DNA from 4 places in the Streptomyces sp. NPDC002779 genome. Region 1 is predicted to be linked to each of the others. Evidence: riboswitches for the same ligand, from Rfam matches in the RefSeq annotation. Region 1 holds a riboswitch; each other region holds the start of a gene.
What was found. Region 1 has a riboswitch for cyclic di-AMP ahead of ACFYW5_RS29040 (M23 family metallopeptidase). Riboswitches for the same ligand answer to the same signal wherever they lie in the genome.
Positions count from the first base shown of each region.

Region 2: it holds a riboswitch for cyclic di-AMP, as region 1 does, so the genes downstream of both, ACFYW5_RS23795 (LysM peptidoglycan-binding domain-containing M23 family metallopeptidase) here and ACFYW5_RS29040 (M23 family metallopeptidase) in region 1, are expected to answer to the same signal.
Region 3: it holds a riboswitch for cyclic di-AMP, as region 1 does, so the genes downstream of both, ACFYW5_RS20015 (transglycosylase family protein) here and ACFYW5_RS29040 (M23 family metallopeptidase) in region 1, are expected to answer to the same signal.
Region 4: it holds a riboswitch for cyclic di-AMP, as region 1 does, so the genes downstream of both, ACFYW5_RS16080 (C40 family peptidase) here and ACFYW5_RS29040 (M23 family metallopeptidase) in region 1, are expected to answer to the same signal.

Region 1 is NZ_JBIAQC010000011.1:274,171-279,757, reverse strand. Features, by position in the region: gene ACFYW5_RS29050 (M16 family metallopeptidase) at 266-1,657, shown strand; gene ACFYW5_RS29045 (M16 family metallopeptidase) at 1,654-3,042, shown strand; cyclic di-AMP (ydaO/yuaA leader) riboswitch at 3,257-3,420, shown strand; gene ACFYW5_RS29040 (M23 family metallopeptidase) at 3,433-4,197, shown strand; gene ACFYW5_RS29035 (GntR family transcriptional regulator) at 4,386-5,069, shown strand; gene ACFYW5_RS29030 (HPr family phosphocarrier protein) at 5,207-5,488, opposite strand.
Region 2 is NZ_JBIAQC010000008.1:235,727-241,313, reverse strand. Features, by position in the region: gene ACFYW5_RS23810 (helix-turn-helix domain-containing protein) at 1-425, shown strand, start outside; gene ACFYW5_RS23805 (DUF6126 family protein) at 422-544, shown strand; gene ACFYW5_RS23800 (tyrosine-protein phosphatase) at 554-1,339, opposite strand; cyclic di-AMP (ydaO/yuaA leader) riboswitch at 1,824-1,991, shown strand; gene ACFYW5_RS23795 (LysM peptidoglycan-binding domain-containing M23 family metallopeptidase) at 1,996-2,952, shown strand; gene ACFYW5_RS23790 (SGNH/GDSL hydrolase family protein) at 3,171-3,956, shown strand; gene ACFYW5_RS23785 (SIMPL domain-containing protein) at 4,079-4,888, shown strand; partial or broken gene ACFYW5_RS23780 (TetR family transcriptional regulator C-terminal domain-containing protein) at 4,898-5,456, opposite strand; gene ACFYW5_RS23775 (MBL fold metallo-hydrolase) at 5,572-5,587, shown strand, end outside.
Region 3 is NZ_JBIAQC010000006.1:421,812-427,398, reverse strand. Features, by position in the region: gene ACFYW5_RS20030 (DUF501 domain-containing protein) at 1-77, opposite strand, end outside; gene ACFYW5_RS20025 (septum formation initiator family protein) at 97-573, opposite strand; gene eno (phosphopyruvate hydratase) at 669-1,949, opposite strand; gene ACFYW5_RS20015 (transglycosylase family protein) at 2,250-2,954, opposite strand; cyclic di-AMP (ydaO/yuaA leader) riboswitch at 2,958-3,136, opposite strand; gene ACFYW5_RS20010 (transglycosylase family protein) at 3,313-4,320, opposite strand; gene ACFYW5_RS20005 (cytochrome P450) at 4,503-5,587, opposite strand, start outside.
Region 4 is NZ_JBIAQC010000005.1:126,369-131,955, forward strand. Features, by position in the region: gene ACFYW5_RS16060 (8-amino-7-oxononanoate synthase) at 1-354, shown strand, start outside; gene ACFYW5_RS16065 (DUF397 domain-containing protein) at 442-669, opposite strand; gene ACFYW5_RS16070 (helix-turn-helix domain-containing protein) at 679-1,545, opposite strand; gene ACFYW5_RS16075 (ATP-binding protein) at 1,758-2,216, shown strand; gene ACFYW5_RS16080 (C40 family peptidase) at 2,342-2,815, opposite strand; cyclic di-AMP (ydaO/yuaA leader) riboswitch at 2,819-3,022, opposite strand; gene ACFYW5_RS16085 (urease subunit gamma) at 3,682-3,984, shown strand; gene ACFYW5_RS16090 (urease subunit beta) at 3,995-4,306, shown strand; gene ACFYW5_RS16095 (urease subunit alpha) at 4,299-5,587, shown strand, end outside.

The sequences.
Region 1 (5,587 bases):
CTGACGCGTGAACTGGATCCGACGCGGACCATTGTGGACCGCGGCACTGACAACCCGGACCAGGACCCGGCGTCGCCCGTCCGCCCCGGCGCGGAGAGGGGCCTCCGCTCACGGCTGCCCGCAGGCTACGCGATCCGCTGTCGGCATCCGCCCTCGGCGTACGCGGCCCGGGAACTTCGCCGCGGCCCCGCACGCTTGCATACAGTGGCAGGACCGGCAGGAAAACCGCGGTTTCGAGACCGCGTCCGCGATCGAAGGGACGTACATGCCCATGGGTCACACGGCCACCACCCAGGCAGGCTCCGGAGGCCTGACAGCGACCGAGCACCGCCTGGCCAACGGCCTGCGCGTGGTGCTCTCGGAGGACCACCTGACCCCGGTCGCGGCGGTGTGCCTCTGGTACGACGTCGGCTCGCGCCACGAGGTCAAGGGGCGCACCGGCCTGGCTCACCTTTTCGAGCACTTGATGTTCCAGGGCTCCGCCCAGGTCGAGGGCAACGGTCACTTCGAGCTCGTGCAGGGCGCGGGCGGCTCGCTCAACGGCACCACCAGCTTCGAGCGCACCAACTACTTCGAGACCATGCCCGCGCACCAGCTGGAGCTCGCCCTCTGGCTGGAGGCCGACCGCATGGGCTCGCTGCTCGCCGCCCTGGACGACGAGTCGATGGAGAACCAGCGCGACGTCGTGAAGAACGAGCGCCGCCAGCGCTACGACAACGTCCCCTACGGCACGGCCTTCGAGAAGCTGACCGCTCTCGCCTACCCCGAGGGCCACCCCTACCACCACACGCCGATCGGTTCGATGGCCGACCTGGACGCGGCGACCCTGGAGGACGCGCGCGCGTTCTTCCGTACGTACTACGCGCCCAACAACGCCGTGCTGTCGATCGTCGGCGACATCGACCCCGAGCAGACGCTCGCCTGGGTGGAGAAGTACTTCGGCTCCATCGCCTCCCATGACGGCAAGCCCGCCCCGCGCGACGGCTCGCTGCCGGAGATCATCGGCAAGGAGCTGCGCGAGGTCGTCGAGGAGGAGGTCCCCGCGCGGGCGTTGATGGCTGCCTACCGCCTCCCCGAGGACGGCACGCGCGCGTGCGACGCGGTCGACCTGGCCCTGACGGTGCTCGGCGGCGGCGAGTCCTCCCGCCTCTACAACCGTCTCGTACGCCGTGACCGCACGGCCGTCGCCGCCGGGTTCGGCCTGCTGCGGCTGGCCGGAGCGCCCTCGCTGGGCTGGCTGGACGTGAAGACCTCCGGTGACGTCGAGGTCCCGGTCATCGAGGCGGCCATCGACGAGGAGCTCGCCCGGTTCGCGGCGGAGGGCCCCACGGCGGAGGAGATGGAGCGCGCCCAGGCCCAGTTGGAGCGCGAGTGGCTGGACCGGCTCGGCACGGTCGCGGGCCGCGCCGACGAACTGTGCCGCTACGCCGTCCTGTTCGGCGACCCGCAGCTCGCCCTCACCGCCGTGCAGCGGGTGCTGGAGGTGACCCCCGAGGAGGTCCAGGAGGTCGCCAAGGCCCGCCTGCGCCCCGACAACCGCGCGGTGCTCGTCTACGAGCCGACGGTCCCCCCGGAGACCGTCGAGGAGCCCACCGAGGACCTGGAGTCCGCGGCCACCGTGGAAGCAAGCGCCCACAACGAGGAGACGGCCAAGTGACCGAGCTCGCCACCATGGAGTTCCACCCCCGGCCCGAGGCGGGCGAGCCGAAGGTCTGGGCCTTCCCGGCGCCCACGCGCGGGTCCCTCGACAACGGCCTGACGGTCCTGCGCTGCCACCGCCCCGGCCAGCAGGTCGTCGCCGTCGAGATCCTGCTGGACGCGCCCCTGGAGGCCGAGCCGGCCGGTCTGGACGGCGTCGCCACGGTCATGGCGCGGGCCTTCTCCGAGGGCACCGACAAGCACTCCGCCGAGGAGTTCGCCGCCGAGCTGGAGCGCTGCGGTGCCACCCTCGACGCGCACGCCGACCACCCCGGCGTCCGGCTCTCCCTCGAAGTGCCGGTCTCCCGCCTGCCCAAGGCGCTCGGGCTGCTCTCCGACGCCCTCAGGGCGCCCGCGTTCGCCGACAGCGAGGTCGAACGGCTGGTCCGCAACCGGCTGGACGAGATCCCGCACGAGCTGGCCAACCCCTCCCGGCGCGCCGCCAAGGAGCTGTCCCGGCAGCTCTTCCCGGCGACCTCGCGCATGTCCCGCCCGCGCCAGGGCACCGAGGAGACCGTCGCCGCCATCGACTCCGCGGCCGTACGCGCCTTCTACGAGCGCCATGTGCGCCCCGCCACGGCCACCGCCGTGGTCGTCGGCGACCTGACCGGCACCGACCTCGACGCGCTCCTCGCCGACACCCTCGGTTCCTGGACCGGCTCCGCCGCCGAACCCCGGCCGGTGCCCCCGGTCACCGCCGACGACACCGGCCGGGTCGTCATCGTGGACCGCCCCGGCGCCGTCCAGACGCAGCTGCTGATCGGCCGCGTCGGCCCCGACCGGCACGACCGCGTGTGGCCCGCGCAGGTCCTCGGCACCTACTGCCTCGGCGGCACCCTCACCTCCCGCCTGGACCGCGTTCTGCGGGAGGAGAAGGGTTACACCTACGGGGTGCGCTCCTTCGGGCAGGTGCTGCGCTCCACCCCCGACGGCACCGGCGCGGCGATGCTCGCCATCAGCGGCTCCGTCGACACCCCCAACACCGGTCCCGCGCTCGAGGACCTGTGGAGGGTGCTGCGCACCCTCGCCGAGGGCGGGCTCACCGACGCCGAGCGGGACGTCGCCGTACAGAACCTCGTCGGGGTGGCGCCGCTGAAGTACGAGACGGCCGCCGCCGTGGCGAGCACCCTGGCCGACCAAGTGGAGCAGCACCTGCCGGACGACTACCAGGCCACGCTCTACCGCCGGCTCGCCGAGACCGGCACCGTGGAGGCCACCGCGGCCGTCGTCAGCGCCTTCCCGGTGGACCGGCTGGTGACCGTGCTCGTCGGCGACGCGGCGCAGATCAAGAAGGCCGTCGAGCCCCTCGGAATCGGTGAAGTCACCGTCGTGACGGCCGAGTAGACACACCCTCGGATGTGAACGTGCTGTCACGCGCGTGTGGGGCCCTGGTGACGGAAGCGTCACCAGGGCCCTTCTATGTCCGATTTGAGGGAGAGGTTGCCTGTCTGCTCTGTGGCGTGCGCTACAAAAACCGCGATCCGTTTGGGGATTGAAAGTTGCGGCGTTTAGCGTCATCCGGGCTGTTCGTCAGGCAGTGCGCCGCACCCGCGGCACCGGACAGTCATCGCCGAGTCCCCGTACGGCGCGAGCCAGGGGAGCCGGGGACCCATCGCAGTCCCTGGGGTGAATCGGACGCCCGCGCGTGAGCGAGGGGGTCCGTAGGAGACCTTCCTGCTCCGAACCCGTCAGCTAACCCGGTAGGCGAGAGGGAAGGAAAGGACCAGCCACCACATGGCGTTCACGCGCGCCACCGGGAAGCACCGACGTCCCAGCCGGATGCAGCGCACCACCGCCCGCGCGGCGGGTGTCGCGGCCCTCACCACCACCGGCGTCATCGGCACCCTCGCGAGCCCGGCGCTCGCCGCGGAGGCCGCGCCCGAGCAGACCGGTCTCACCCCCGTCATCACCATCGGCGACTCGGTCGCCCAGCAGATCGACGCCCAGGCCGCCGCCCAGCAGCAGGCCGCCGACGAGGCGGCGGCGAAGCAGGCGGCCGAGGAGGCCGCCCGCGAGAGGGCCGCCGAGGCGGCCGAGAAGGCCCGCGAGGCCAAGGAGCGCGCCGCCCGCGAGGCCGAGCGCAAGCGCCTGAACACCTTCGTCTCCCCGATCTCCGGCTCCTACGTCTCGACGAGCTACAAGGCCGGCGGCGCCGTCTGGTCCTCCGGCACCCACACCGGCGTCGACTTCCACGCCGCCACCGGCACCCCCGTCCGCTCGGTCGGCATGGGCACCGTCGTGGAGGCCGGCTGGGGCGGGGCGTACGGCAACCAGGTCGTCATCAAGATGCACGACGGCACGTACACCCAGTACGGGCACCTGTCGTCCGTCGGCGTCTCGGTCGGCCAGAGCGTCACCCCGGGCCAGCAGATAGGCGTCTCCGGCGCGACCGGCAACGTCACCGGGGCGCACCTGCACTTCGAGGCCCGCATGAGCGCGGAGTACGGCTCGGACATCGACCCGGTCGCCTACCTCCGCTCGCACGGCGTGAACATCTGACGGCACCCGCCCCGCGCTGCCCGGACCCCGGCTCACCGAGCCGGGGTTTTGGCGTTTGCGACCCCCCGCTGTCCAAAAAATATGCATGGATTCCGTCCCCCCTTCGGAAATTCCGGCTCATTGGAATAGAGTCACTGAACACACGTCAGTTGTCGACGTTTCACGGGGATTAAAGCGGAGGTCGGGTCATGCGTATTCCGGCGCACTCGGTATGCACGGCGATCCGGGACGACATCGTCGCCGGTGTCTACGAGCGCGGCAGCCGACTCACCGAGGAACTGCTCGCGCGCCGCTACGGCGTCTCGCGCGTCCCCGTCCGGGAGGCCCTGCGCACGCTGGAGGCGGAGGGCTTCGTGGTGACCCGGCGGCACGCGGGCGCGTGCGTCGCGGAACCGACCGAGCAGGAGGCCGCCGACCTGCTGGAGATGCGCTCGCTGCTGGAGCCGCTCGGCGCCGCCCGGGCCGCCCAGCGGCGCACCGAGGCACATCTGAAGGTGCTGCGCGGCCTGGTGCGGCTCGGTCAGGAGCGGGCCAGGCGGGGCAACAGCGAGGATCTGCGCTCCCTGGGCGGCTGGTTCCACGAGACGCTCGCCCAGGCCTCCGGCAGCCCCGCCCTGACCTCGATGCTGACCCAGCTGCGGCACAAGATCGCCTGGATGTACTCGGTGGAGGCGTCGGCCGCCCCCGTGGACGCCTGGGCGGAGCACGGGGCGATCGTGGACGCGGTGGCCCGCGGCGACAGCGAACGCGCGCGGGCGATCACGGCCGTGCACACCGAGCGCTCCAGCGGCACGCACCGGCTGCGGTTCCCCGCCGGGGAGCGTGTGAGGAATTCGCAACATCCCGTAAACATGTCGGGCCTCCGGCATTAACATGCGCGCCGTATACAAAGAAGGCGTAATTCCCGGGGGATTATTTCCGCTGCCCGGAATCGGGAAATGCGAAGGGCTCGCCCGGTAATTCGGACGAGCCCGGTGAGGAGGCGGCGGCTGCCGCGCCCGGTATTCGCTCAGACGGTCTCGGGGAGTTCCTCGAGGCCCTCGGAGACCAGCTTCGCCAGACGGTCGAGAGCGGCGTCCGCGCCCTCGGCGTCGGAGGCGAGCACGATCTCCTCGCCGCCCTGGGCGCCCAGGCCCAGGACCGCCAGCATGGAGGCCGCGTTGACGGGGTTGCCGTCAGCCTTGGCGATCGTCACCGGGACGCCTGTGGCCGTGGCGGCTCGGACGAAGATGGAGGCGGGGCGGGCGTGGAGGCCCTCGGCCCAGCCGACGTTGACGCGGCGCTCAGCCATGTGATGCTGCCCTTCAGGTTCTCAGGTTGTCTAGACCAGTGTTCCACAACGCGAAGCGTGCCCGGTACGGTCCTGCGTCCCGTCCCGCGCGTGACCGTC
Region 2 (5,587 bases), on a different contig from region 1:
CGCGCATCTACGGTACGACCGTCTCGGAACTGCTCGGCGAGACGGTCGCCGACCGGGACGCCGTCATCCGCGCCGCCGACATGGAACCGACGGCGGCCGGCGGCTGGACGTACCGGCAGGCGGGCGCGCCAGGCCGGGGGATGCAGGCGCTGCGGCTGCACGTCCCCTTCGGCTCCCAGGGCGACATCGTGCGGGTGCACCCCGGCGAGGAATGGCTCTACGTCCTCACCGGGCGGCTGAGGCTGCGCCTCGGGGACACCGCGCACCGGCTCGCACCGGGCGACAGCGCCCACTTCGACTCGCTCACCCCGCACCGCATCGCCGCCCTGGACCCGGACGGCGTGGAGCTGCTGTTCGTCCACACCCTGCTGCAGAGCCCCACGGCCGCCCTGTGCCTGGGCCCGACCCCCGGAGAGACGCCATGAGCGACATGGAGGAGAAGTTCCCGCGCGCCCTGTGGATCCGGCTGGTCATCTACCTGGCGGTGGGCCATGTCTTCGCCGCGTTCATCTATCTGCTCTTCGAGCTGGGGGCCGGGCAGTAGCCGCCGGGCTCAGTCGAGCAGCCGCTCCCGCAGCCGCTCCCGGATCTCCGGGGTGATGCCGAGCCCCTGCTCCAGGTAGGTGTCGACGTCGCCCCAGGTCTCCTCGATGGTGTCGAAGGCCGCCGTGAGGTACTCGGCGCGCGCGTCGAAGAGCGGGCTGAGCAGCTCCATGACCTCGGGGGTGTGGGTGTTGTTGCGCTGCACCTTGTAGCGGCGGTGCTTGGCGTTGGACTCCAGGTAGTCGGCGAGGATCGCTTCTCGCTCCACGCCGAGGGCGAGCAGCGTCACCGCGATCGACAGGCCGGCCCGGTCCTTGCCCGCCGCGCAGTGCATCAGGGCCGGAACGCTGTCCTCGGCCAGGGAACGCAGCACCTGGGAGTGCTCGGCGGTGCGCTCCTTGACGATCGTGCGGTACGACTCGATCATCCGGTTCGCGGCCTTGCCGTCGTCGAGGATCTGCCGCAGCTGCTCGATCTCGCCGTCGCGGACCATCTTCCAGAACTCGGCGCCGTCCGCGGGGTCCGACAGCGGGAGGTTCACATTCCGGACACCCGTGAGCTCGACGTCGGGGCCCTCCAGCTTCTGGTCCGCCACATTGCGGAAGTCGAAGATCGTGTGCAGGCCGAGGGAGTCGAGGAACGCCGTGTCCTGCTCGGTCGCGTGCGCGAGGTGGCCGCTGCGGAACAGCACGCCGTAGCGCACCCGCCGTCCGTCCGTGGTCGGCAGCCCGCCCACGTCACGGAAGTTGCGCACTCCGGCCAGCTCGGGCTCGGTCGACGGGACCTGCTGCGTCACTGGGGCTCCTCCCACCGGATCCCGCCGGCTCGGCTCGCCGACGGGCACGCCTTGACGATACGACATGCATACCGGCCGCTCATTGAATGCGGCAAAACGGGCGAACACCGTGGAAATCCTGCTGATTCATCGCGGGTTAGCGCGTCGACCATGATGTGACAGTTCTCCATCTGCGCCGCTTCTGAGCGTTCTGTCCGAATTGCAGCCTTCCTTCCAACTCGCTCTGGAATAAAGGGGTGTGGAGCAGCGTCACGTGAGCAGCGTCATATCCGTGACCGAGTGTCGCCCGTCATGTTCACGTAATTCACCCGTTTCTCAAGGGCGTTTGCGGGAACGGCCCCTCCTTAATGCACGCAAAGTGACGAGGAATTCCCACAAGGGATCAAGAGGTACGGCTTCATGTGGAACCTTCTGCTTGTCCCTTTGCGTCTTGGTCGCTTACGTTCGCCACCACTCCGAGCGGAACGCCTAATCCTGCCGCTGCTCGGAACCCGCACCCACTCACCCGTGCACGGCAGGAGCGGGGGACCCACAGGCACCACCGCCTGGTCCGGTTCCCGGAACAGGCTCGGGGTCAAGTCGCGCCCAGCGCGCGGCCGGACATCTCCAGTCCGCACCCGACAGCTCACCTCGTAGGCGCCGGAGAGGAAATCGCCATGCCCGCGAAGGGTAAGCACCGCCGTCCCAAGGCCCTGCGCTTCACTCGCTCGATCGCCGTCGCCGGCACCGGTGGCGCCGCACTCGCCCTCCCGCTCCTGGGGGCCACCGGCGCCCACGCGGCCCCGTCGCAGTCCGTTCCGGAGAAGGCCGTTCAGTCGGTCCAGACCGCGGACAAGAAGGCGGCCGAGAAGAAGGCCACCGCGAAGAAGGCCACCGCCACGACGTACACGGTGCGCTCGGGGGACTACCTTTCGAAGATCGCGAACGAGCAGAACGTCAGCGGTGGCTGGGAGAAGCTCTACGCGGACAACCGTGAGGCCGTCGGCGACGACCCGGCGCTGATCCACCCCGGCCTGAAGCTGTCGATCGGCAAGAGAGCCGCCACGACGGACACCGCCGAGAAGCCGGCCGCCAAGTCCTCCACGAAGTCCTCGTCCGCCGAGTCCTCCTCGTCGAGCTCCGCCAAGTCCTCCGAGGCCGCGGAGTCCTCGCAGGCTCCGGAGTCCGAGGCGGCCACCACCTCGCAGGCCGCGCAGAGCTCCGCCGGCGGCTTCAGCTCCCCCGTCTCCGGCGCCGGGGTCGGCACCGCCTACAAGGTCGCGGGCAGCATGTGGTCCAGCGGCTACCACACCGGCGTCGACTTCGTCGTGCCGACCGGCACCTCCCTGAAGGCCGTGGGCGCGGGCACCGTCGTCTCGGCCGGCTGGGCCGGCGCGTACGGCAACCAGGTCGTCATCCGGCTCGCCGACGGCCACTACGCGCAGTACGCCCACCTGTCCTCGCTGTCCGTCTCCAGCGGCCAGTCGGTGACGGCGGGCCAGCAGGTCGGTCTCTCCGGCTCGACCGGCAACTCGACCGGCCCGCACCTGCACTTCGAGATCCGCACCACGCCGGACTACGGCTCGGACGTCGACCCGGTCGCCTACCTCCGCGCGAAGGGCGTCTCCGTCTGACGGACGCGCCGCTGAGGAACCACCTGTCCGACACGCCACCGAAGGCCGGACCCAGATCCCCGGGTCCGGCCTTCGGTGTTTTTATTCCGGAATTGGTGAAGCCTTGAAGAGTGGGGTATCTCACCGACCGTCAACCCCTGCCTACGGTCGCGTAGGTCACATTAGAAGGTGAATCATGACCCGGTGTGGCAGACGATTCGAAGAGTGACAACAGAGCAGTGATCGGGTCGTACGTGGCGCTGGGGGACAGCTTCACCGAGGGCGTCGGCGACCCCGGCCCGGACGGGGCGTTCGTCGGCTGGGCCGACCGGTTCGCGGTACTGCTCGCGGACCGCCGCCCCGAGGGGGATTTCCGCTACACGAACCTGGCCGTACGCGGGAAGCTGCTGGACCAGATCGTGGCCGACCAGCTCCCGAGGGCGCTCGAACTCGCCCCGGACCTGGTCTCGTTCTGCGCCGGCGGCAACGACATCATCCGGCCCGGCACCGACCCCGACGAGGTCGCCGAGCGGTTCGAGCGGGCCGTGGCCCGGCTCACCGAGGCCGCCGGCACCGTCATGGTGACCACCGGCTTCGACACCCGTGGCGTGCCGGTGCTGAAGCATCTGCGCGGCAAGATCGCCACGTACAACCTCCATGTCCGGGCCATCGCCGACCGGTACGGCTGCCCGGTGCTGGACCTGTGGTCCCTCAAGACCGTGCAGGACCGGCGCGCCTGGGACACCGACCGGCTGCATCTGTCGCCCGAGGGGCACACGCGGGTGGCGCTGCGCGCGGGACAGGTCCTCGGTCTGGAGGTACCGGCCGACCCGGACCAGCCCTGGCCGCCGCTGCCGCCGCGCGGGACCCTGGAGATCCGGCGCGACGATGTGCAGTGGGCACGCGAGTACCTGGTGCCGTGGTTCGGGCGGCGGCTGCGGGGGGAGTCGTCGGGCGACCATGTGATCGCCAAGGGCAGTCTGTCGCCGGGCGACATCAGGATGTGGATCGAGACGGCCGTCTGAGGCAGGCGCGGGGCCGGGGCGGGCTCGACCAGTGAGGTGACGGCGGGGGAGTGGTGCACGCGCGCGTGCGGACCCCGGTGCTGGGATGGGCCCGTCCCGTCCGCACGCCCGGAAGGTCGGCCATGACCGTACCGCTGCCCCGTCCCACCGCCACCGTCGCCGTCGCCCTCCTCGCCCTCGGTCTGCCGCTCCTCGCGGCCGCTCCGGCGACCGCGCTGGCCGGCGCCGGTGCCGCGCCGGCGAGCCCCGCTGCTGTTTCGGTGACGGCTCCGGCCGGCCCCGCCGCCTCGGCCGTGCGCAGCTCGCCGGTGTCGTCGACCATCACGGTGACCGGGGTCGGCTCCGCGACCGCCGTTCCCGATCTGGCCGTCGTCAGCGTCGGCGTCGAGGCCGTCGGCAAGACCGCGCAGGCCGCCCAGGACGCCCAGAGCAAGGCCGCGAACGCCCTGCTGAACGCGGTGCGCGAGCGCGGGGTGGCCGAGCAGGACGTGCGTACCGAGGGGCTGTCCCTGACGCCGGTGTACAAGTACCAGGACGGCAACTCCACGCTGACGGGGTATCAGGCCGCGCAGAACTTCTCCCTGAAGATCCGCATGGTGGCGCGGACCGGCCTGATCCTGCAGTCCGTCACGGACGCCACCGGCGACGCGGGCCGTATCCACGGGGTCGTCTTCGACGTCGCCGACCGCACCGAACTGCGGGCACGCGCGCGTACGGCCGCGCACAAGGACGCGCACGCCAAGGCGCTCCAGTACGCCCGGCTCAGCGGACGGCACCTGGGCCGGCTGATCTCGCTCACCGAGGGCGTGTCGGGCGGCCCCTCCCCGGTCCCGGCCCCCGCCGACGTGGCCGGGAGCGGGGTGGGCGTGCCGATCGCGCCCGGCGAGATCCAGGACGACGTCCGGGTCACGGCCGTCTACGAGCTGGACTGATTCCGGGGTTCACCGCGCCGCCGCGGTCAACGCCTCCCGCTCCACACCCAGTTCCCGGGCCAGCGCCTCGTCGGCCCACTCCTGCGCACGCGCGCGGGACAGCGCGCCCGGGTAGGACGTCCGCTGGACGGCGAGCCCGTCGAGCAGGGCCGTCCGGCGCAGGGCCGCGCCGGCCGGGTCGGGGCAGCGGAACTCGCCCGCGGCCACCCCTTCGGCGATGACCTCGGCGAGGGCCGCCTTCCACTGCGTGTCGAGGGTCTGGGTGACCTCGCGCAGCGCGGGTTCGCGCAGCGCCGCGGCCCAGCCCTCGATCCACAGCCGCCAGCCCTTGGCCTGGCCGGTGGGCGCGTACCGGCGCACGGGCGCGCGCAACCGGCGCAGCGCGGTCGTCCGGCGCCCGAGCAGCTTGCGCAACTGGGCCAGGGTCCTCGGCCGCGTGGGCGAAGGCGGCGGCGACCAGCTTCTCCTTGCTGGAGAAGTGGTACAGCACCAGAACGTTGCTCACGCCGAGCGCCGACGCCACGTCGGCGATCCTCACCGCCGCCACGCCCGGCGTACCGGGGCCCAAGGAACAGGGTGAGGCGCGTGACGAGGGTGCGGTCGAGTGTGGCGGGCCGGGCCGAGGGCGTTGTCGGAGGGGCCGACCATAATGGGATGCCTCGACGACTCCACATGGAGGTACCGTGACCGGTTTCCGTT
Region 3 (5,587 bases), on a different contig from region 1:
CCGAGCTGCTGCTTGAAGGCCTCGACATCCGCGTCGGTCGGCTCGGTCCGCGGAGTGGTGGGCGGGGGCGTTTCCATCACAGTCTTTCGTCTCTATCTATCGGTCGGCGGCGTCGGACTTGTCGACCCCGTCCCAGACGTTCGCGTACCAGGGCCGGTCCGCCGTGCCCAGGTCGGTGCGCGCCTGCTTCGCCGCGTCCGGGTCGATCACGACGAAGCCGGTCTCACCCGGCATCACATAGTGCAGCCGCTCGCGGATCCGCTGCTCGGCGTAGGCGTCGTCCTGCCAGCGGGCCTTGAGATCGCGCAGCTCCTCCACCCGTTGCCGGGCCTGCTGCTTCTGCTGTTCCAGATCGGCGATCTCGGCGCGCTGGGCGACGTACTGCCTTATCGGGTAGGCGAGGGCGACGACCAGGGAGCAGACGACGAGGGCGAGCAGGGCCGCCCGGCCGGTGAGCCGGGAGCGGCGGGCCTGCCGCTTGGTCTGCGAGCGGTAGACACGGGCCGCCGTCTGCTCCCCGAGCAACCGGATCCTGGTCGTGGTGGAGAAACGGTCCCGGTCCTTGACGGCCATCTCTCACTCCCGTTCACACACGCGCGTACGTCCCCGCACACGGTACGGGACCGAGTACGGGGACGTACGTACGACTGGCTATGCCTTCAGCAGGCTCAGCCCTTGAAGCGGGGGAACGCCGAGCGACCGGCGTACACCGCGGCGTCGTCGAGGATCTCCTCGATGCGCAGCAGCTGGTTGTACTTGGCGACGCGCTCGGAGCGGGCCGGGGCGCCGGTCTTGATCTGGCCGCAGTTGGTGGCGACGGCGAGGTCGGCGATGGTGACGTCCTCGGTCTCGCCGGAGCGGTGGGACATCATGCACTTGAAGCCGCTGCGCTGGGCGAGCTCCACGGCGTCCAGGGTCTCGGTCAGCGAACCGATCTGGTTCACCTTCACGAGCAGCGCGTTGGCGGCGCCTTCCTCGATGCCGCGGGCCAGGCGCTCCGGGTTGGTGACGAACAGGTCGTCGCCGACGAGCTGGACCTTGTCGCCGAGCTTCTCGGTGATGGTCTGCCAGCCCTGCCAGTCGTCCTCGAACAGCGGGTCCTCGATGGAGACCAGCGGGTACGCCTCGACCAGCTCGGCGTAGTACTCGGTCATCTCGGCGGCGGAGCGCGCCTTGCCCTCGAAGGTGTAGACGCCGTCCTTGTAGAACTCGGAGGCGGCGACGTCGAGCGCGAGGGCGATCTGCTCGCCGGGGGTGTAACCGGCTTCCTTGACCGCCTCGAGGATGAGGTCGAGGGCCTCACGGTTGGAGCCGAGGTTCGGGGCGAAGCCGCCCTCGTCGCCGAGGCCGGTGGCCAGGCCCTTGCTCTTCAGCACCTTCTTGAGGGTGTGGTAGACCTCGGTGCCCCAGCGCAGCGCCTCGGAGAAGGACTCCGCGCCGATCGGGGCGATCATGAACTCCTGGATGTCCACGTTGGAGTCGGCGTGCGAGCCGCCGTTCAGGATGTTCATCATCGGCACCGGCAGCAGGTGCGCGTTCGGGCCGCCCAGGTAGCGGAACAGCGGCAGGTCGCTGGCCTCGGAGGCGGCGTGGGCGACGGCGAGCGAGACGCCGAGGATGGCGTTGGCGCCGAGGGAGCCCTTGTTGTCGGTGGCGTCCAGGTCGAACATCGCCTGGTCGATCAGGCGCTGCTCGGTGGCGTCGTAGCCGACCAGCTCGGGGCCGATCTGCTCGATGACGGCGAGGACGGCCTTCTCGACACCCTTGCCGTGGTAGCGGTTGGGGTCACCGTCGCGGAGCTCGATGGCCTCGAAGGCGCCGGTGGAAGCGCCGGACGGAACGGCGGCACGACCCGTGCTGCCGTCGTCGAGGCCGACCTCGACCTCGACCGTGGGGTTGCCTCGGGAGTCCAGGATTTCCCGGGCTACGACGACGTCGATGGACGGCACGAGCATCTCCTTCTTGGGATGTGACGCTGGAAGTGCGGGGCACGTGAGCCTTGCGACTAGAGCCTATCCGCCTGCGGGACGTAGGCCAGCCGACCGACCGTCCCGTGGACAAGGACAGACGGTACCCATTGTTCGGCAGCGGAACAAAGGGACGGTGACATACCGGAAAAGAAAACCCCGCTCCGGTGCGTACGGGGGAACACGCACCGGAGCGGGGTGCTCGTGGGGACGGGGGTGGCCCGCACGAGGTCTTCAGTGTGAACCAGGCGTCTATGAGCGCGCTGTGGTTCGGCTACGGGACTACTTGAGGTGCAGCTGCTGACCGGGGTAGATCAGGTCGGCATCCGCCACGATGTCCTTGTTCAGCTTGAAGAGCTTCTCCCAGCCGCCCTTGACGTCGTTCTCCTCGGCGATGGTGCTGAGGGTGTCACCCGTGGCGACCTTGTACTCGCCGTCGCCCTTCTTGACCTTCTTGCCGGTCGGGGTGGTGACGGTCTTCTGCTTCTGCGCCGGACGCTCGGTCGAACGCGAGGCGGACTGCTCCTCGGTCGAGCGGGTGGAGGTCTCGGTGCCGCTCTCGGAGGAGGAGCCGGTGCTGGAGCCGGTGCCGGTGCTGGAGCCGCCCGTGTAGGCGGCGCTCGACAGGCCGGTGCCGCAGTGCGGCCAGGCGCCCTTGCCCTGGCCGGCGAGCACCTTCTCGGCGATCTCGATCTGCTGGGCCTTGCTGGCCTGGTCGGCGGTGGAGGCGTACTGGGTGCCGCCGTACGCGGCCCAGGTGGAGGCCGAGAACTGCAGGCCGCCGTAGTAGCCGTTGCCGGTGTTGATGGACCAGTTGCCGCCGGACTCGCACTGGGCGACGGCGTCCCACTCGGCGGCGGTGGCGGCGGAGGCGTTGCCGGCCGCCATCAGCGGAGCGGCGACGGCGGCGCCGGTGACACCGGCGATGGCGATGGCGCGAGTGGCCTTGGACGGACGACGGTGCTTGCCCTTGCCGGAAAACAGCATGGTGGATCCCCTCACCGACGCCTGCGAGGTGAGCTGTCGGGTTCGGGCCGGTTGAGTTGCCCGGCCGTGCACCTCGCGGTGCGCGGCTTCACCCCAAGCCGGTTCCGGTGTCGAGTCGCCTCGACTGCCGGACCCGGCGCCTACCTTGGGTCCCCCGCTCCTGCCTGCGGCGCATGACGCGACGACTGTTCCCGTACGGCCGCTGGCAGGATTCGGCGTTGCGGCAGCCGGGGCTCGTGTTGACGAGCGGTCCCGACGGTAGACACGCGATCCGCCGAATTTCAAAGACGATCAGGGCTTCTGAGACTCATCCCACACTTTCGCCAAACCGGACATTCAGCGCGAAGCGTGACGTGAACTACCGCTGCTTTTCGCCCATTTCGACCCCTACTTCAAGGGTCTGACCGGGGATGATGAGGTCCGGATCGGTGCCGACGGTCTCCTGGTTGGCGGCGTAGAGCCCGCGCCATCCGCCGTTCACGTCAAGGGAGTCGGCGATGCCGACGAGACTGTCGCCGGCCCGGACGACGTACGAGCCGTCCGACGCGCCTTCCTCGCCGCTGCGGCCGGCGCTCTCGTCGGCGGGTTCGCCGCGGTGGCGCCCGGTGCCGCTGGAGCCGGTGTCGGTGAGGGCGGAATCACCCTCGATCCGGCCGGAGTTGTCCGGGTTGTCCCGCCCGGGAGTGGCCGAGGACTCACTGTCGGCCTCCACGGAGGGGGCAGTATCGGAGGATTGTGACGACTCGACCGACTCAACCGACTCGGCGGACTCCGTGGATTCGGAGGACTTGTCCGACTTGGTTGAGTTGTTCGAGTTGTCCGTGGCCTCGGTCGACGGGGAGGAGCTGGGCTCCGAATCCGCGGAATCGCCGTCGAGCGGGTCCAGCAGACCGGACGAATCAGATGAGCCGGAGGAGTTGGCGGACTCCGACGATTCGGGCGAAGCGGACTCATCCTCCGCGACGCCGGTGTCGATGTCGACCGAACCCGACTCGGTGTCGAGACCGGAGAGCGGGCCGCAGGTCGGCCAGGCGGCGAGGCCCTGGTCGGCGAGGATGCGCTCGGCGACGGCTATCTGCTGGGAGCGGCTGGCCTGGTCCGCGGAGGCGGCGTACCGCGTGCCGCCGTACCGCTCCCAGTTCTCCTGGGTGATCTGGAGGCCGCCGTAGTAGCCGTTGCCGCTGTCCTCGCTCCAGGAGGCACCGCTCTCGCACTCCGCGACCCGGTCCCAGGTGGTGCCCTCGGCCGCGCTGGCGCCGGAGGCGCCGAGGAGCGGGATGGCGATGGCGGAGCCGGTCACTCCGGCCGCGACGAGGAGAGCCGGGGCCTGGCGGGGGCGACGGTGACGACCGTTCCCGGAGAGCATGCGAGGGCCTTTCGAAGACAGCGGGGACCGGCGCGGCGCCGTTGACGCGAGGCGCCGCGCTGACGAGTGAACGTATCGGCAGACGATCACTTGTCACAAGTTAATGCCGCGCAGATCACGTGAAGATCACGGACTTGAGGGTGTGTCAGGTTTGACCTGACGGTCCGTCGAGGCGGCCGGGCTCAGTCGCTCGGGGTGAACTCGACCGGGGTGAACTCGACCGGGAGGGTGCGCAGTCCGCGCATGATGAGGCCGCCGCGCCAGCGCAGCTCGTCCGGTTCCACCGCGAGCCGGAGGTCCGGGAGGCGGCGCAGGAGGGTGGCCAGTGCGGTCTGGCCCTCCAGGCGGGCGAGCGGGGCGCCTAGGCAGTAGTGGATGCCGTGGCCGTAGCCGAGGTGCTGGTTGTCGCGGCGGGAGAGGTCGAGCGTGTCGGGGTCGGCGAACCGCTCGGGGTCCCGGTCGGCGGCGGCGAGCACGACGAGGACCGGGTCGCCCGGGGCGATGTGCTGGCCCCCGACGGTGAGCGGCTGCGTGGCGAAGCGCCAGGTGGCGAGTTCTACGGGGCCGTCGTAGCGGAGGAGTTCCTCCACGCCGGTTTCGAGGAGGGCCGTCTCCTGTGCGGCGAGGGACTGCTGGAGGCGGGCCCGCTGGTCGGGGTGGGTCAGCAGGGCGAAGGTGCCGTTGCCGATCAGGTTGACCGTGGTCTCGAAGCCCGCGAAGAGAAGGATGAAGGCCATGGCGGCGGCCTCGTTCTCGGTGAGGTGCTCGCCGTGGTCGGAGGTGCGGATGAGACCGGAGATGAGGTCCTCGCCGGGCGCGGGGGTGTCGGGCAGGGCCGCGCGCTTGCGGTGGATGAGGTCGGCGAGGTAGCCGCGCATCCTCTTCACGGACCGCGCGACTCCGCCCCTGGGGCCGCCCTGGTGGCGGATCATCATGCCCGCCCAGTCCCGGAAGTCGTCCTGGTCCTCACGCGGGACGCCGAGCAGGTCGCAGATGGCGTAGATGGGGAGCGGGAAGGCGAACTCGTGGATGAGGTCGGCGGATCCCCGGTCGGCGAACTGGTCGATGAGGTGGTCGGTCAGCTCCTGCACGCGCGGGGCGAACTCGGCGACCCGGCGTGGCGTGAACGCCTTGCTGACGAGCCGTCGCAGCCGGGTGTGGTCCGGGGGGTCGATGTTGAGCAGATGCGTCATCAGCTCGGCCTTGCGCTCGCCGGGGATACCGGTCTTGCCCTTGGCGTGCGCGGGCTCGTCGTGATGCGCGGGGT
Region 4 (5,587 bases), on a different contig from region 1:
GGACTCGCCCCCGCCGCGGCCGGTGCCGCCCTCGCGGCGCTGCGGCTGCTGCGCCGGGAGCCGGAGCGGGCGGCCCGGGCGCGTGCGGTGGCGAGCGAACTGCACGCCCGCCTGACGGCCGCGGGCCATCAGGCGGTGCGTCCGGACGCGGCGGTCGTCTCCGTGCGCGCGCCGTCCCCCGAGGGGGCTCTGCGCTGGGCGGCGGACTGCCGGGCGGCGGGTCTGGCCGTGGGCTGCTTCCGTCCTCCTTCCGTGCCCGACGGCATCTCGCGGCTGCGGCTGACCGCCCGCGCGGATCTCACGGGCGGTCAGATCGAACGCGCTGTACGGGTCATCGGCGAGACACGACCATGAGTCGGCGTGACACGGCCCTGCCGCCGTGGAACTGATGGACGCTGATCAGAACTTGCTCGGTGCTTGCTCGGAACCTGATCGCAACTGTCAGGACCGGATCGCGGCCGTGAAGTCCGCCCAGCTCTCGGGGGAGAAGAGCAGCGCGGGTCCGGCCGGGGCCTTGGAGTCGCGTACGGCGAACAGTCCGGCGCAGGGGCCGGTCAGCGGCCGAGCGGTCTCCACGCAGTTGTTCGCACCCGTGCTGTAACTGCTGCGCAGCCATTGCACGTCGTGCAGTTCGGTACTGGAAGGTACGTTCCGAGGCAGTGCAGTCATGGTGCCTCCTTACGCGCCGTCAGCTAGCCCGGCGATGTAATCCAGCGATTCCTCGGGCGAAAGGGCGTGGATCTGAAGGGTGGTGAAGGCCTCCGTGTACGCCTGGAGGTCTTCTTTCCGTTCGAGGTAGAGGCTACTCGTCAAGTGGTCGAGAACAACCACGTCCAGATCAGAAGTGCGCGAAAATGAGAAAATAACGAAAGGCCCGGTGACTCCGATGTGCGCCCCGGCCGTGAACGGCAGTACCTGCAGCCGCACTTGTGGCAGGCGTCCCGCCTCCACCAGCTGCCACAGCTGCCGGGCCATCACCCCGGGGCCGCCGATCTCCCGGTGCAGCACCGCCTCGTCGAGCACCGCGCTCAGCTCCAGCGGCGGCTCGCCGCGCAGCACGTCCTGCCGGGCCAGCCGCACTTCCACCAGCGTGTCGAGGCGCTCGTCCGTGTCGTCCAGGCCGCCTACCGCGGCCCGGGTCACCTCCCGGGCGTACTCGGGCGTCTGGAGCAGCCCCGGCACCACGGAGGTCTCCAGCGTGCGCATCGCGCTCGCCTGGGACTCCAGGCTGATGAAGTCCCGGTAGGTCGGCGGCAGCACCCCGCGGTAGGCGTGCCACCAGTGGTGCCGGCCCGCGCCGTCGTCGGAGCCCGCCAATACCAGCAGCAACTCCCGTAGTTGGGAGTCGGCGACGGCGTAGGCGTCCAGCAGTAACCGCACATCGGCCGGTTTCACCCCGCTGGCGCCGGTCTCGATCCGGCTGACCTTCGACTGGTGCCAGCCCACCAGCCGCGCCGCCTCACCACTGGTGAGCCCCGCACCGGCGCGCAACGCACGCAGTTCGGCGCCCAGCTTCCGGCGGCGTACCGCGGGACCGTGCTGCATGCGCTACTCCTTACTCCAACCGGGCCGCCCAAATACGCTCTCGCGTCGCAGAGTTCACCGCATCGAGCGACAGATATATGCATATCTTGGTGGATCGCCACCGTGACCGACGCGGTAATGGCAGTCTGGCGAGGAAGCACCAGTCCGGGACCGTACTCGAACCATCCGCTCCGTGTCGGACCGCGGTCCCGTGGGAAAGGGACGACGCCGCCATGGCAGACCATCTGGAAGCATCCGTCACTCTGCCGAGCGATCCCGCCTCGGTCTCCGCGGCCCGCGGCTATGTGGTCAGCACTCTCGAGGAATGGGGACTGCCCGCAGGGACGGACGTGGCCGACACCATCCGGCTCATCGTCTCCGAACTCGCCACCAACGCCGTACAGCACACCCTCGGCCAGTCACCCACCTTCACGGTGGACCTCGAACTGAGCCATGACGAACACCTGCGCATCGGGGTCACCGACAGCCACCCGCGGTTCCCCAAACGACTGCCGGCCGCTGTCCAGCAGGACAACGGCCGCGGTCTGGTCATCATCCGCTGGCTGACCGCCGAGTGCGGCGGCCGACTCAGAGTCAGGCCGACCCGTGAGGGCGGCAAGACGGTCTCCATCGAACTTCCCTGGACCGTACCGGCCCAGCCGGTCACCACCGCCGGTCAGCAGGAGCCCTAGCGAGCGCCCCTGCGGGCGGTACAGCGCTGACCGCCCCGGGAGCGGTCCGGCTCCTCGCGGCGGTCACTCGGGCACCCGTCAGGGCGGCGGCGTGTCAGGGGCGCCACCGCCCTTCGGGTGGCCGGTCAGCTCACCCGGCCGTACCAGACGCTCTTGGTCCAGATCTTCTGCAGCCTCACCACATCCCCGGTCTTCGGGGCGTGCCAGAGCTTCCCCTTCCCGGCGTAGATGCCGACGTGGTAGACGTTCGACCCCGAGTGGAAGAACACGAGGTCGCCGGCCTTGCGGCTCTTGGCGGAGATGTGGCGTGTCTTGTTGTACTGCTGGGCCGCCGTACGAGGCAGCTTCTTGCCCGCCTTCTTGAACGAGTAGAGCGTGAGCCCGCTGCAGTCGAAGCGGTACGGGCCCGTGGCGCCGTACTTGTACGGGGAGCCTTTCTTGGAGGCCGCGACCTGGAGTGCCTTCGTCGCCGGCGTAGCCGCCTCCGCTTCCGCGGAGAGGCCCGGGGCCACGAGCGAACCGCCCACGGCGGCGATGGTCAGAGCCGAAGCCGTACCGGCCCGGGCCATGAGCGACGGGACACGATTGAGCGCAGTCATGCGCAACCCTTCGTCAGCCGCCTGTGAAGGATGACCTGTCGGATTCGGGCTGGCGAAGTTGCCCGGCCGCGATGCGGCTTCACCCCAAGGGCTGCTCGGCACGGACATCCGTGCCGGCGACCCGTCGTGCTCGGGTCCTCCACTCCTGCCGATCCACTCCTGTCGACCGGTCATCCGGGCGGCGGCAGGACTCGGCGTCCGCCCGGATCGCCCCGCCGTGGTGGCGGGGGCTTGTCGTCAGTCAGGGATCTTGGCTCACGGATGTCCGAAAATCCCAACGGAACCGGGGATTTGTGGCGTTACTCACCACTCACCCGTTCGGGTGGACACTGCTCCGTTCGAACCAGCGTCGAGGCTACGGAGGATGCCCGGACCAGCACCGGAACGTCTCTTTCGGGTGAGGGCCTAGCCTCGTTGCGCAACCCTGACGGGCCCACGGCAGGAGACACGACTACGCCGAAAGGGGGTACCTCCTTTGGTCCGTTTCGACTCCGGTCCGGACGCCTCGACGCCATCGCCGAATGGCCGGACCGGGCTCACCTGCGTCAACTGTCCGGGCGAGGCGGCAGCGTGACACGAGCCGTGCGGCGCTCGCCGTCCAACACCCGCAGTGCGCGCGCCGGCGTGGGGCCCGAATGCGCGTCAGTTCCTCGGTCCGGGCCGCCGGATCGCTCGCCCGGCCCCCCACCGGCTTCCGCCCGGCCGGCAGCTCCGGAGGCGGCGCCCTGGGCCCCTGACGGGTCACAGCTCGGTTAACGTGCCCGAAACCCGGTCCAACTAGCCTCCCTCCACGCCACCAGGGACTTTGCCCGTGGCAGCGGCAACCGGGCCCCGCACGGTCCGGAGCGAGGACTGTGAGGTGGGCTGTGCAACTGACCCCGCACGAGCAAGAGAGACTGCTGATCCATGTGGCGGCCGACGTGGCCGAGAAGCGTCGGGCCCGCGGGCTCAGGCTCAACCACCCGGAGGCGGTCGCCCTCATCACCTCGCACATCCTCGAAGGCGCGCGGGACGGCCGTACGGTCGCCGAGCTCATGGCCTCCGGACGCAAGCTGCTCACCCGGGACGACGTCATGGACGGCATCGCGGAGATGATCCACGACGTCCAGGTCGAGGCGACCTTCCCGGACGGCACCAAGCTCGTCACCGTCCACGAACCGATCGTCTGAGGGGGCTGCGATGATTCCCGGAGAGATCCTGTTCGCGGACGAGCCCGTCGTGTTCAACGAGGGCCGCGAGGTCACCCGGCTGACCGTCCTGAACGCCGCCGACCGGCCCGTCCAGGTCGGCTCCCACTACCACTTCGCCGAGGCCAACCCCGGCCTGGACTTCGACCGTGCCGCCGCCCGCGGCAAGCGCCTGAACATCGCCGCCGGCACCGCCGTGCGCTTCGAGCCCGGCATCCCCGTCGACGTCGAACTCGTCCCGCTGGCCGGCGCCCGCGTCGTGCCCGGACTGCGCGGGGAGACCGGAGGTGCCCTCGATGCCTGAGATCTCCCGGGCCGCGTACGCCGACCTGTTCGGCCCGACGACCGGCGACCGGATCCGGCTCGCCGACACCGATCTGCTGGTCGAGATCGAGGAGGACCGCTCCGGCGGTCCCGGACTCTCCGGTGACGAGGCCGTGTTCGGAGGCGGCAAGGTCATCCGCGAGTCCATGGGACAGTCGCGTGCCACGCGCGCCGAAGGCACCCCGGACACGGTGATCACCGGCGCGGTCGTGATCGACCACTGGGGGATCGTCAAGGCGGACGTCGGCATCCGCGACGGACGGATCACCGGCCTCGGCAAGGCGGGCAACCCCGACACCATGGACGGGGTCCACCCCGACCTCGTCATCGGCCCCGAGACCGAGATCATCTCGGGCAACGGCCGGATCCTCACGGCCGGCGCCATCGACGCGCACGTCCACTTCATCTGCCCGCAGATCGCCGACGAGGCGCTGGCGGCGGGGATCACCACGCTGATCGGCGGCGGCACCGGACCGGCCGAGGGCTCCAAGGCGACCACCGTGACGCCGGGGCCCTGGCACCTGGCGCGGATGCTGGAGGCGATGGAGCAGTACCCCCTCAACGTCGGCTTCCTCGGCAAGGGCAACACCGTCTCGCACGAGGCGATGCTGTCGCAGATCCGCGGCGGCGCGATGGGGCTGAAGCTGCACGAGGACTGGGGCTCCACGCCCGCCGTCATCGACGCCTCGCTGACCGTCGCCGACCGCACCGGCATCCAGGTCGCCATCCACACCGACACGTTGAACGAGGCCGGGTTCGTCGGTGACACCCTCGCCGCCATCGGCGGCCGGGGCATCCACGCCTACCACACCGAAGGCGCGGGCGGCGGGCACGCGCCGGACATCATGACCGTGGTCTCCGAGCCGCATGTGCTGCCCAGCTCCACCAACCCGACGCGGCCGTTCACCGTCAACACCGCCGAGGAACACCTCGACATGCTGATGGTGTGCCACCACCTGAACCCCGCGGTGCCGGAGGACCTCGCCTTCGCCGAGTCCCGCATCCGGCCCTCGACCATCGGCGCCGAGGACATCCTGCACGACCTCGGCGCCATCTCGATCATCTCCTCCGACTCGCAGGCCATGGGACGCGTCGGCGAGGTCGTCATGCGGACCTGGCAGACCGCGCATGTGATGAAGGGGCGGCGGGGAGCACTGCCCGGGGACGGGCGCGCGGACAATCTCCGGGTACGGCGGTACGTCGCCAAGTACACGATCAACCCCGCCCTCGCCCAGGGCATCGCCGGGCAGGTCGGGTCCGT